Regions from separate parts of the Acetobacterium sp. KB-1 genome, predicted to be linked through region 2. Evidence: riboswitches for the same ligand, from Rfam matches in the RefSeq annotation. Region 2 holds a riboswitch; the other holds the start of a gene.
What was found. A riboswitch is a leader RNA that binds a small molecule or an ion and turns the genes downstream of it on or off. The one in region 2 is predicted to bind cyclic di-GMP.
Positions count from the first base shown of each region.

Region 1: it holds a riboswitch for cyclic di-GMP, as region 2 does, so the genes downstream of both, DOZ58_RS03090 (hypothetical protein) here and DOZ58_RS06625 (bifunctional diguanylate cyclase/phosphodiesterase) in region 2, are expected to answer to the same signal.

Region 1 covers NZ_CP030040.1:649,923-655,816, reverse strand. The annotation lists gene recO (DNA repair protein RecO) at 1-347, shown strand, start outside; gene DOZ58_RS03110 (NifB/NifX family molybdenum-iron cluster-binding protein) at 386-748, shown strand; gene DOZ58_RS03105 (VOC family protein) at 939-1,328, shown strand; gene DOZ58_RS03100 (DUF3793 family protein) at 1,506-2,063, opposite strand; gene DOZ58_RS03095 (DUF2325 domain-containing protein) at 2,066-2,398, opposite strand; cyclic di-GMP riboswitch class I at 2,889-2,973, shown strand; cyclic di-GMP riboswitch class I at 3,051-3,135, shown strand; gene DOZ58_RS03090 (hypothetical protein) at 3,216-3,560, shown strand; gene DOZ58_RS03085 (hypothetical protein) at 3,579-3,896, shown strand; gene DOZ58_RS03080 (Flp family type IVb pilin) at 3,910-4,128, shown strand; gene DOZ58_RS03075 (Flp family type IVb pilin) at 4,180-4,347, shown strand; gene DOZ58_RS03070 (Flp family type IVb pilin) at 4,409-4,576, shown strand; gene DOZ58_RS03065 (TadE/TadG family type IV pilus assembly protein) at 4,758-5,168, shown strand; gene DOZ58_RS03060 (Tad domain-containing protein) at 5,169-5,894, shown strand, end outside.
Region 2 covers NZ_CP030040.1:1,437,347-1,443,240, reverse strand. The annotation lists gene DOZ58_RS06640 (glycerol dehydrogenase) at 1-53, shown strand, start outside; gene DOZ58_RS06635 (aldo/keto reductase) at 260-1,279, opposite strand; gene DOZ58_RS06630 (glucose-6-phosphate isomerase) at 1,478-2,815, shown strand; cyclic di-GMP riboswitch class I at 3,001-3,076, shown strand; gene DOZ58_RS06625 (bifunctional diguanylate cyclase/phosphodiesterase) at 3,104-4,600, shown strand; gene DOZ58_RS06620 (LiaF domain-containing protein) at 4,670-5,128, opposite strand; gene DOZ58_RS06615 (phosphohydrolase) at 5,309-5,815, shown strand; gene DOZ58_RS06610 (isocitrate/isopropylmalate family dehydrogenase) at 5,874-5,894, shown strand, end outside.

The sequences.
Region 1 (5,894 bases), 790 kb from region 2:
TTCAAATGAAACTAGTTAGTTATTTAGGCTACCGCCCAGGTCTAAAAACATGTATGATGTGTCAGAATGATCAAGATTTAAGCCTCTTCAGCATTGAAAACAATGGGGTCATTTGCAGTGACTGTCAGGAACCAACCGAGGGATACCTCTATAAGCTGAGCCCCACGATGTTAAAACTACTCCGGGATTTTTTAGGACAGCCGATCAAACAGCTAAAAGATCGGGAAGTAAGCACCGTCGAGGTGATAAAAATAAATGATCTGTTGGATCATTATATCGGTTACTGCATTGGAAAATCTTCCAAAGCTTATGCCTTTTATAAAACCATGCTCACCCCTCTGAATTAAAAAAATACGTTAACAAATTAAAAAGATTGGAGATAAATATGAAAATTGCAATGACTATGAATGGAAAAGAACTGGAGTCATCGGTTGCTTCTGAATTTGATACCAGCCAGTATTTATTGGTGGTCCGACGGTCAGAGACTGCGATCGAGTCAATTGAAAAAATTGAGGATTTAACAGCAGAGCAGCTGGCTCAAAGAATCATTGATTTGAACTGTGAAGGAATTATCACTGGTAACTTCAAAAGTCAATCGGCCTTTGATCTTTTGGCTGACGCTTGCTTGACCCGGTTTCTTGGAGCCGGTCATTCCGGTTGGGAAGTCCTGGAATTGATGAAGAAACGGACCTTGCCGTTGCTTAGAAATTTCGAAGGTACCGAAGGATGTGCCGGTGAGCACCACTAAATGTTTAGCGTAGAAATGTTATGACAAGGGATTCTGGAGCCTGAAAAGTGTCTAAATGCAACGGAAGAAGGATGACGATATGGACAGATATCTCACTACGATCCAGAGGTTGTAGAGAGCTTAGCTGAAATATTAAAAAAAGTGATACAGAAAGTGATATAGGAATAAATTAAGTTATAAGGAGACTATTATGGGAAATTACAAAATGGCACATACGATGATTCGGGTATTGGATTTGGAACGATCTTTAGCGTTTTACAAAGAAGCACTAGGATTTGAGGAAGTGAAGCGACGGGACGAACCAACTTATGAATTCACCTTGGTGTTTTTAGGGGATGGCCGTTCTAACAGCCATCAGTTGGAACTGACCTTTAACTATGGGCAAGCACTCCCTTATGATTTGGGGACGGCCTATGGTCATTTAGCGGTGCTCGTTGATGATCTTGAGGCGTCTTTTGCAACTCACGAAGCAAAGGGCTATAAGCCAACACCGCTAAAAGGACTGAGTGGCGATGGGAAACCCCGTTATTATTTTATAACTGATCCGGATGGTTATAAAATTGAGATTATTCGGAATTAAATAATCATTGTGGGAGCTGATTGAAGATACGCTCTATTACTATATTTTTGATTATGAATTAATTAAGAAATATTGTATTCAGAAATGCTTAAGTCCCAAAGAAGCTGTCGTAATCAATAAAGAAGAAAAATCACTTAAACCTATTGCCTAAAATAAGTCAAAATGTCTAAGAAATTCTTACGCGGCTACTGTTAAACGTATGATCGAAGATCCCTTGAGAAGGCATTGATAATATTTTGTCGCGCATTTTTTATATTTGCTGAAAAGTTTAATTTTTTCGTTCGCATTACAATAGACTTTCCAGTAACCGCAATGTTTACAGTTTTTTCCTTCGTTTTGGATAAAGCCTTCTACATCTTCAAAAGGATAGCTCAAGAACAAGCCAATTTCATGGGGGAAATCTGCTGAGTCGTGAATGCGTTCTGATAAAAATGCCAAACACGATTCAAGATCCCCTGTTGGATAGCCAATTTTGTTTAAAAAACGTTCGACTTTGGGACATGAGAGGTCACGGTTAAGTCTATTTTTACGGTAGACGTACAGAAGAACACGATTTCGATTGGTTTTTAATCGTTCAAAATAAACTCCACGAGCATTCAAAGTATTGTTCCAATTGGTGATTTGATTAATCAACTGATCGTGATCATCGAAAGAATAGCTAAATAAATTCCCAGTTTTGATTCCAGCTAGAGTTGGAGAGCAGTGTCGGATAATTTCTTCCTCAAAAGTACTCATTGTTACACTCCGCGGGATATCGTTTTTAAATGGCACTTGTCCCGTTTTTCGCACACAGAACAGTGCTCATCTAAAATGCTACGTAATGCAGATAAGCTACTTGTATGCGATCGAGCGAGCGGCAAGTTAAGTCTTTTCGCTTCAAAGGTCGCACAGTTAACCATTTTATGAGAGACGGTTCCAGTAAATAATACGATTAGATCAGGAACTCCGATTTTCTTTTTCAGGGCACCCTGCATTTGAGTGAATACCTTGGCACGGCAGTTATACTCTTTACATAGGTCTTTATATTGATAAATCATACGATCATTTCCGCCAATGATAACAATGCTCATAAGATAACCTCCAGTTTAAATATATGTTAGATGTTGCTAACATAATCAAAATGTAACACAGTCTGCTTTCTGTGTCAAATACTTAATTATTTATTAAGTATTTTTTAGAGGGAATACAACAAGGCGAACAAATGTATTTATGTAAAAATTATAACTATAAAATCATCTCTGAGGTTAGCGTGTTTTTTTTTTCGATGGCTTAAGTATTTGCAGCATTAAAAATTAACATTTCTAAAGAATGGCAATAATATTAGATTATCATAATAAAAGATAATATTGATAACTATATAACAATTAGATGCAACATAATTTAAGGATAATCGAATGAATGTTGAGAAACATCGACGAACATAATGAATTCGTATCTTTATGTTTAGTATGACAAATAAAAAATAATGTGCAAAATATTACTCTTTAATATGCTCGGTATTTAAAATATAGCAAATAATTCTCTTGACATATCAAATACAATGAACTATCATGATCTCAATAGAATATTTAGCAAACTTATCGAAAGGTAAGGACGCAAAGCTTTAGGGTCTAAGTAATTTTTTATATGACAGCCAGTTGCAAGATAACATCATTATATGGTGTATTTAGTGCAACGTGTCAGAGCGTTGTTTTTTTATTCTAGTTTTCTCCTGTTGGACAATTTAATATTCGGCAAACTTACCGAAAGGTGAGGACGCAAAGCTATAGGGTCTAAATAATTTTTTATATGACAGCCAGTTGCAGATTTTAGGTGTATTTAATTCGCCTTTAGTGCAACGCGTAAATCGTTGCTTTTTTATTACCAAAAATTACTGGAGGTGAGCTGATGAACCAATTTGCAATAACTGTACTGGTTTTATTAACCGGAGCTGTCGTTGGCGCTTTGATGGAAAAATCTTCTGTATACTTGATCAAGCAAAGAGTTAATATTCTGAAGCACCCTCAATTTTCAGGCAGTGTTTCAAAAACAATCTTTTGGGCGATAATGAATGCATTTGTTTGGTTAGTCTTTGTAAAACTGAATGGACTTGAAGCAAAAACACTGGAATATATGATGCTCTTTTCAATCTGTATCATTCTTTCGGTAGTAGACATCAGCATAAAAAAAATCCCCAACGAACTGGTATTAATGACCATCTTCGTCGGTGGAGCCTTTGTCATAACAAGGTAACCCATTACAAGTATCGGGATGAATATTTTTGGTTTAGTGATTGGTTTTATTATTTTCTTCTTACCAGCAATGATCGGAAAGGGTGCTGGTTGGGGAGACGTAAAATATGCAGCGGCAGTTGGTTTTTGTTTAGGGGTATATGGCATTATATCGGCAATTATGATTATGACATTCTTTTTGATGATCTACACAATTTATCTGATTATCAGAAGAAAAGGTAATTTAAAATCAAAGGTTGCCTTGGGACCGTTTATGGCATCCGGTTTTGTCTCAGTTTTAGTTATAAATCTTATAAATGCAAACGATCATCTATTTGAATTTGGAATGTTATTTTAAGGATTGAAAATAAATGTTAACGATTACGAAATTTAATCAACAATTATTAAGGGAGAAAAAAGAAATGAAAAATGCATTGTCAAGGATAATTAGAACAGAGGACGGACAGGGGCTGGTTGAATATGGACTAATCATAACGGGGATCGCACTAGCTGCTATTGCTGCCATCTGGTTATTAGGACCACAAATCGGCCAAATGTTTACTGACATCGGCACTCAATTAGCAGCATGACAGAACTTATTAGTTAGACTAATAAATAATATATTAAAAGGAGAAAATAAAATGAAAAGCGTATTTGTACGAATGATGAAAGAAGAAGATGGACAGGGTTTGGTTGAATATGGATTAATCATTGCCGGGATCGCATTAGCCGCAATTGCCGCAATTTGGTTGTTAGGACCACAGATTGGTCAATTCTTTACGGATATTGGAACTCAGTTGGCACTTTAGAAAAAGCAATAGTGCACACAACTGACAAAACGAACACAAAAAAATTAAAAGGAGAACTAAAATGAAAAATTTGTTTACAAACATGATGAGGGAAGAAGATGGACAGGGTTTGGTTGAATATGGATTAATCATTGCCGGGATCGCCTTGGCAGCCATTGCTGCTATCTGGTTATTAGGACCACAAATTGGCCAATTCTTTACGGATATTGGAACCCAATTAGCATTATAAAATCTATTGGTAGTTATTGCGTTTGCGGTGAAGAAACTAGTGGCATATTGGCAACGTCAGAGTAGAGATTTCTGTCAGACGTAATCAATATGCCTTTTTTAATGAATTCAACAATTGACATAGGTTGGGTTCAAAAGGACTTAATAATAAGATCATTTTTATAAATGATCGGGGAGGGAAAATGTTTGCAAACATAATCAAAAAAATAAAAAAAGAAGACGGACAGGCCATTGTTGAGCTTGCATTAACCTTGCCAATTTTGATTATGATTTTGTGTGGAATCATCGATTTTGGTTGGTTGTTTATGAACCAGAATAGTATTGATTATGCCTCCCGAGAGGGTGCACGCTATGCGATCGTTAATTCAACCAGTAAAACAGCAATTGAAGAGCATATCCGGACGATTGCTCCGGAGAACATTGCCAGTACAGTTGATATCGACATTACTTTTACGAATGTCTCAAACCCTCGTCTTGGAGATGTGGTAATTGAGATTAGCGATGATATTGCTATTCTAACACCAATTGTCGGTGTTTTCGTCCAGGGTGAAACCATGAATCTTTCTTCATCCTGTACCATGAAGGTAGAGTAAATGAAAAAATTAATCGAAGTTTTCAATAAATACCGACCTTTTAAAAGGATAGAAAATGAAGAACATGGCGACGCATTGATTATTGTAGCCGTATCGATGGTTTTTATATTTGGAATATTGGCATTGGTGATCGATCTGGGATTGGCCTATTTAAGCACCGGGGAACAGCAAAAAGCGGCCGATGCGGCGGTGTATTCAGCGGGACGGTTGCTACCCATTGAAACCGGCAATACGGTAAAGGTCAATCAGATAAAAAATAGTGCCGTTGATTATACCAGCCTGAATGGATTTGAAGATTTAACGCAAGACGATATTGTTTTAGGTAAAATCAGCAATGGCCAATACACGGAAATACGGGTAACCGTTGATAACACTGTCCCCATGTATTTTGCCAAAATATTTGGGATTGACTATCTTGATCTTTCAAGAAGTGCTGTCGCAAAACTTTCTCCGGTCATCCGAACCAGTGGGGTTGCCCCCATTGGTTTGACCAAAGAAGAAATGGATGCCCGAATTGCCAGCAACAACCTGACTCATGTTACCTTAAAATATGGCATCCAAAGCGGCTCAACCTCATTCTTTGGTGCCCTGGATCTTGATGGACAAGGGGGCGGAGCCAGCGACTATCGAATCTGGATTACCCAGGGTTATGCTGGCGAAATCAGCGTAGGTGACGTGCTGTTGGAAGAAAGTGGAAATATGGTGGGTCCCACCTATCAGGGCTTT
Region 2 (5,894 bases):
ATGCAGCGATTATGGCAGCAGACGCACTGGGGCGGATGTATTTGTGCGATTAAGAATGTGATTAAGTAGTAGAATAAATTAAAAACGGAATAAAAACAGAATAAATTAAGATCTGATTAAAGGCCAAAACCCCATTTTTGTTTGGGATTTTGGCCTTCTTTTTTTGTAGAGGTTGACGGACCTGCATTTAGTAAGCGTTATTTTAGTAAGTTTTATTATAATAGATGAACATCTTTTAAAAGGCAAATGATAACATCATCTAAACCAGCGGGTCAAACAGTTCTCTGGTTTTTGTCAGCATTTCCCGGATTGGGAGATTGTAGGGACAGCGGGGCTCGCATTCGCCGCAGGAAACGCAATCCGAGGCATTAGCTGCAAAGCTGCGGTAGCGGTCGAGAGCCCATTCTTCCAGATCATAACGGCGGTAATAGCCCTCTACAATAAACTGCATCGGAATATCGATACCTTGGGGACAGGGGGCGCAATAACCGCAGCGGCGGCAAAAGGTTTTGCCCAGGGCTTTAGCGTCGGCTTCAAGGGTTTGACGTTCGGTCTCAGACAAAGGAACAAAATCATTGCCAATTTTGGCGTTGTCCAAAACCTGTTTGACCGAATCCATACCGGGGATCAAAACCGAAATATTAGGATTCTCAGCCACCCATCGGAGGGCATAATCGGCATTCATAAAGGCGCCGCCAGCGAGCGGTTTCATAATGATGACCCCCACATTGCTAAGCTTTGCTTTTTCAAAAAGAGGGGCGCCACGGTTTTCAACGATATTATAGGGAAACTGAATGGTTTCAAAACGATCATCTTCCAGTGCCCGTTCTAACACCTCATAACTGTGAGAGGTGATCCCGATATGTTTAATCAATCCCTGTTTTTTACAGTCGGCCAATGCGTCATAACCGCCCCCCGGCCCCATGATGGTTTCATAGGCGGCCATGGTTTTGGCATTATGAAACTGGTAGAGATCGATGGAATCGGTTTGGAGATCGCAAAGACTGGCTTTTACATCGGCGATGACATCATCGTAGCGAAGCTGCGGCGTTTTGGTGGCCAGAAAAAAATGTTCCCGACCCCATTGTTTAAGGGCTTCCCCAATCATTTTTTCACTATTTGTGTAAGCTCTGGCTGTGTCAATGAAATTGACGCCTTCTTCAATCAGGTTTTCAATGATCTCATCGACTTCCCATTGGTTACAGCGTTGAATTGGAATACCACCAAACCCAATAAGGGACACTTCTAATCCGGTTCTTCCCAATAGTCGCGTTTCCATTTTACACCTCTTCTTTTCTTGATTTTGCTTATTTTAACATATCAAATAAAAAAAGTCACCTCTTATGAAGGTGATGACAGAAGATTCGCCAAATTTCAACATTCTTTCAGAATGACGGAGAGACATCATTTGACACGCTATTCCGTAATGTAGTAAAATGAAAATACATCTCAATCGTATTAGAAAGAAGGTAAAGAAATGAGTATTCAGTTCGATTTCTCTTATGCAAATATAGACGCCAGTGAATTTGAAAGTCGGTTTGACCAGTTAACGACGGTCAATGATCAATTAATGAATAAAACCGGGGTCGGTAATGAATTCCTTGGTTGGGTTGACTATCCGGTAAAATATGATCATGACGAATTTGCCCGCATCAAAGCGGCGGCAAAAAAAATTAAGGAGCGCTGTGATGCCTTGGTTGTTATTGGTATCGGGGGATCTTACCTGGGTTCCAAGGCAGTGATATCGGCATTGACCAGTCCTTTTTATAATGAAGAACCACGAGGCATGCGAAAGGCACCTAAAATTTATTTTGCCGGACAGAATATCAGCGGAAAATATTTAGAAAATCTGTTGGCGTTACTAAAGGATCAGGAAGTCTGTGTCAATGTGATTTCAAAATCCGGTACAACCACGGAACCCGCGATGGCGTTCCGCTTTTTTAAGAAATTTCTGGAAGAAAAATATGGCAAAGATGAAGCGAAGGAACGCATTTTTGTCACAACGGATCAGGCTAAAGGGGCACTAAAGTTTATGGCCGACGAAGAAGGCTATGAGACCTTTGTAATTCCCGATGATGTGGGCGGGCGTTACTCGGTTTATACCGCGGTCGGTTTGCTTCCCATCGCTGCGGCTGGAATTGATATTGATGCGTTGATGGAGGGGGGAAGATCCGGTTATGAGGATTATAATAAACCAGAGTTTGAAAAAAACCCCTGTTTTCAATATGCGTTGTATCGGAATGTTCTTTATAATCGGGGTAAAAATATTGAAATTTTAGTCGATTACGATCCCTCGCTGGAGTATCTGGCTGAGTGGTGGAAACAATTATTTGGTGAAAGTGACGGAAAAGATGGCAAGGGTCTCTTCCCGGCCTCGGTTCATTTTTCCACAGACCTTCACTCGCTGGGCCAAATGATCCAGGATGGCCCGAAGAATCATTTTGAGACGGTGATTGTCATTGACGATGATCAATCGGATATCAAAGTTTTTAACGATGAAAAAAACCTCGAAGGACTCAATTACCTGACCGGTTGGGAAATCGATGCGGTGAATGAAAAAGCCTTTATGGGGACATTATTGGCACATGTAGATGGCGGCGTCCCGAATGGGGTTATTCATCTAAAAAAACTGGATGCTTTTCACATTGGCAAGCTGATTTACTTTTTCAAGAAGGCCTGTGGTTTAAACGGCTATCTGTTAGGGGTAAATCCCTTTGATCAACCAGGGGTAGAAGCGTATAAGAAAAATATGTTTGCGCTACTCCATAAACCGGGATATGAAGAGTTGACAAAAGAACTGGAAAAACGTTTTTAAGGCGGTCAAGTTATTTTGTTTAAATGCGGCAGAGTGAAAATAAAGTAAAAAAAGTTTAACAAGGAACGCAAGACATAATGTTACAATTATGATACAATATCGAAAAATCTAATACAAAATATCTATAACCTCTGCAGATTAAGAAGCATAATTTATGAAATTTGCAGTTGGAATAGAAAAAATACGGAATTAAAGGGCAAAACTGTTGTGAAATAGTGACGCAAAGCTAAAGGGACTTTTATAAGTTAGCCAGTTACTCAATTAGATTTGACAATTTAGGAGGTAGCGGTGAAGACTTATAACGAAAAAAAGTTATTAATCCTCAGCTTTGCGTTGTTTTTTTTGGTCATGATGGTTTTTATAGTTCACTCAGTTTCTTTTTTTCAGCTTTCTGATCAGGCGATTTTTGGTATTCTGTTTTATAGTTTTTCGTTTATAGGCATTTTTTTTATCAGCCTGACCAGCAATTATTTTGTTTTCAAGCTTAAGAAAGAAATCTTAAAATTAAAGCGGATGCAGGATGTTGACTTTTTGACGGGCTGTCCCAATTGGATCAAGTTTAAACGCGACGTCGAAACGCTCGTTAAAAAAGACCAGACCCAACCCTATGCCATGATCATTTTTGATGTCGATAAGTTCAAGGCGATCAATGATTTATACGGCGATCAGACAGGTAATGAGGTTCTGACGGCAATTGCCCGGATTTTAGAAGAACACCTTGAAACAAATGAGTTGTTTTCGAGAATCGCAACCGACAATTTTAGTGTTTTAATGAAATATAAAGGTTACGGGCAGTTTTCTCAGCGGGTCGAAAAACTGATTCACGAGATTAGTGGCTATTCTCCCAAGTTTATCATTGGTATTTCGATGGGCATTTATCTCATTGAGGAAGACAGGGATATCCATACCCTTAGCGATCGGGCCAATATGGCCAAACGTTCGATAAAGGATAACTCCCAGGTGAGTTACGCCTTTTATGATGACGGGATGCGTCACAGCATGATGATTGAGAACGCGATTGAAAATAGAATGGAAATGGCCTTGCGTAATCGTGAGTTTGAAGTATATCTTCAGCCTAAGTATTTGTTTTCAGATGAGCACATAATCGGCGCAGAGGCGTTGGTGCGGTGGAATGATCCTAAACGGGGCATCTTGCCGCCCAATGATTTTATTCCCCTGTTCGAGAAAAATGGGTTTGTGAAAAAAATCGATACCTATATGTTTGAAGAAGTGTGTAAACTGCTGCAAAAATGGAAAAAGGAAATGGATCAACTGACAAATATGATTATTTCGGTTAATTTTTCCCGGCTCCACCTGGAAAATACGTTATTGCCGGAGGAATTGCTGGCCATTGCCAATCGCTATCACATCGATCCGAAGATGATTGAAATTGAATTAACGGAAGGAACTGTTTTTGACAATGAAAATCAGATGGTTGCGATTATGAACCATTTAAAGGCTTCCGGGTTTCATATTTCGATTGATGACTTTGGACGAGCCTATTCATCGCTCAATACCCTTAAAAATCTGCCGGCAGATATTTTAAAGCTCGATAAAGCTTTTTTTACCGAAGATAATGCGCGGGGAAAAAAGATTATTACCAGTATGTTGAATATGGCTAAGGATTTAGATCTGATCACGGTTGCCGAAGGGGTTGAGACTCAGGAACAGGTCGATTTCTTAAAAGAAAAAGGTTGCGATATTGCTCAGGGTTTCTTTTATGCCAAACCCATGAATGTCATTGAATTTGAAGATTTTGTCAATAAAAAACTGAAATCGGCTTAGGCTGATTTCAGTTTTTTGAGGTGTTGGCGTTTTATTGATGTTAAGAAAGTGTTTTACAAAAAAATGTTCTTACTCGGATGCATTTTCGAAATTAAGACCACCACAGGTGATATCGGCAAAAACGGAAAGAGCTACCGAATGATCGGGGTCCACACAAACCGTATTGTCGGCAATGCCGCCAAATTTACAGGTATCAACAATTTTTAATTTAAAATTATCGGGAACGATGATGTTCAGACCGCCGCTGATGATACTGATATCCATGCGATAATGGTCTTTTTTAGTAACGACATCTGAAAAGTCAAGCTGCATGCCGCCAAAGAAAGCTCCGATTTTTGTATCCTGCATGGTCTGATCCCGATAATCTTTCATTTTTCCGCCGTACAGAACGGTTTCATCCAAGGAGTCAGCACTGTTGTCAAGGCTCGCTTCAAATTCCTTGCCTTTTTTGATCACGCAAGCATGATAAAGGGCGATCCCAGTTGCAAAAACAACACCTGTTCCGATGAGTAGCTTTTTAATTTTCATGGTCTTTCCTTCCTGTTCTTTTTTATTTAGTTTATCATGATTTCAATAATAACCGTACCTTTTTTTGTTTTTTTTAAGAACTTCACCGATAATTTTAACTTAAAATAAAGATACTATGCTATAATATTTAAAGCTTCTATTCAGTTTTTCTGAATAAATAACAGTAAAAGAAAGGTCTCAATGGAAACAAAAAAGTATTATGATGAGTTTGAAACCATTGTTGGCGATATATTAACACACAGTGAATTCCAAAAATTAAGGGAAATTGATCATCATGGCAATGGTTTATATGAACACGCTGTTGCAGTGGGGTATTATTCCTATCGCGTAGCCAGATTTTTAAGGATGGATTACGCATCCGTTGCGAGAGGGGCAACACTCCATGATTTTTTTCTGGAAGCATGGCAGGGTAAGGTTAAAACAGGCAAAGGGCTCAGTCGGATTAAGGAAATGCATGGCTTCTCCCATCCTAAAGTAGCACTTGAAAATGCCGAAAAATATTTTGATATCGATCAGCGCCAGGCAGATATGATCGTGAAACATATGTTTCCCCTGACACTTATTCCCCCGACAAACCTGGGCAGCTGGGTTGTTACCGCGGTGGATAAATTTGTGGCCACCAATGAACTGGTTTTTAAAAATACCCAGCCCATCAAACGGCTTAAAAGTATGATGTCCAGAGCTTAATCGGCAGCTTGCCTTAAGCATTTCTATGACACAAATCAATAAATTTGACGGAGGAACTATGATCGAAGAACAGATTGAA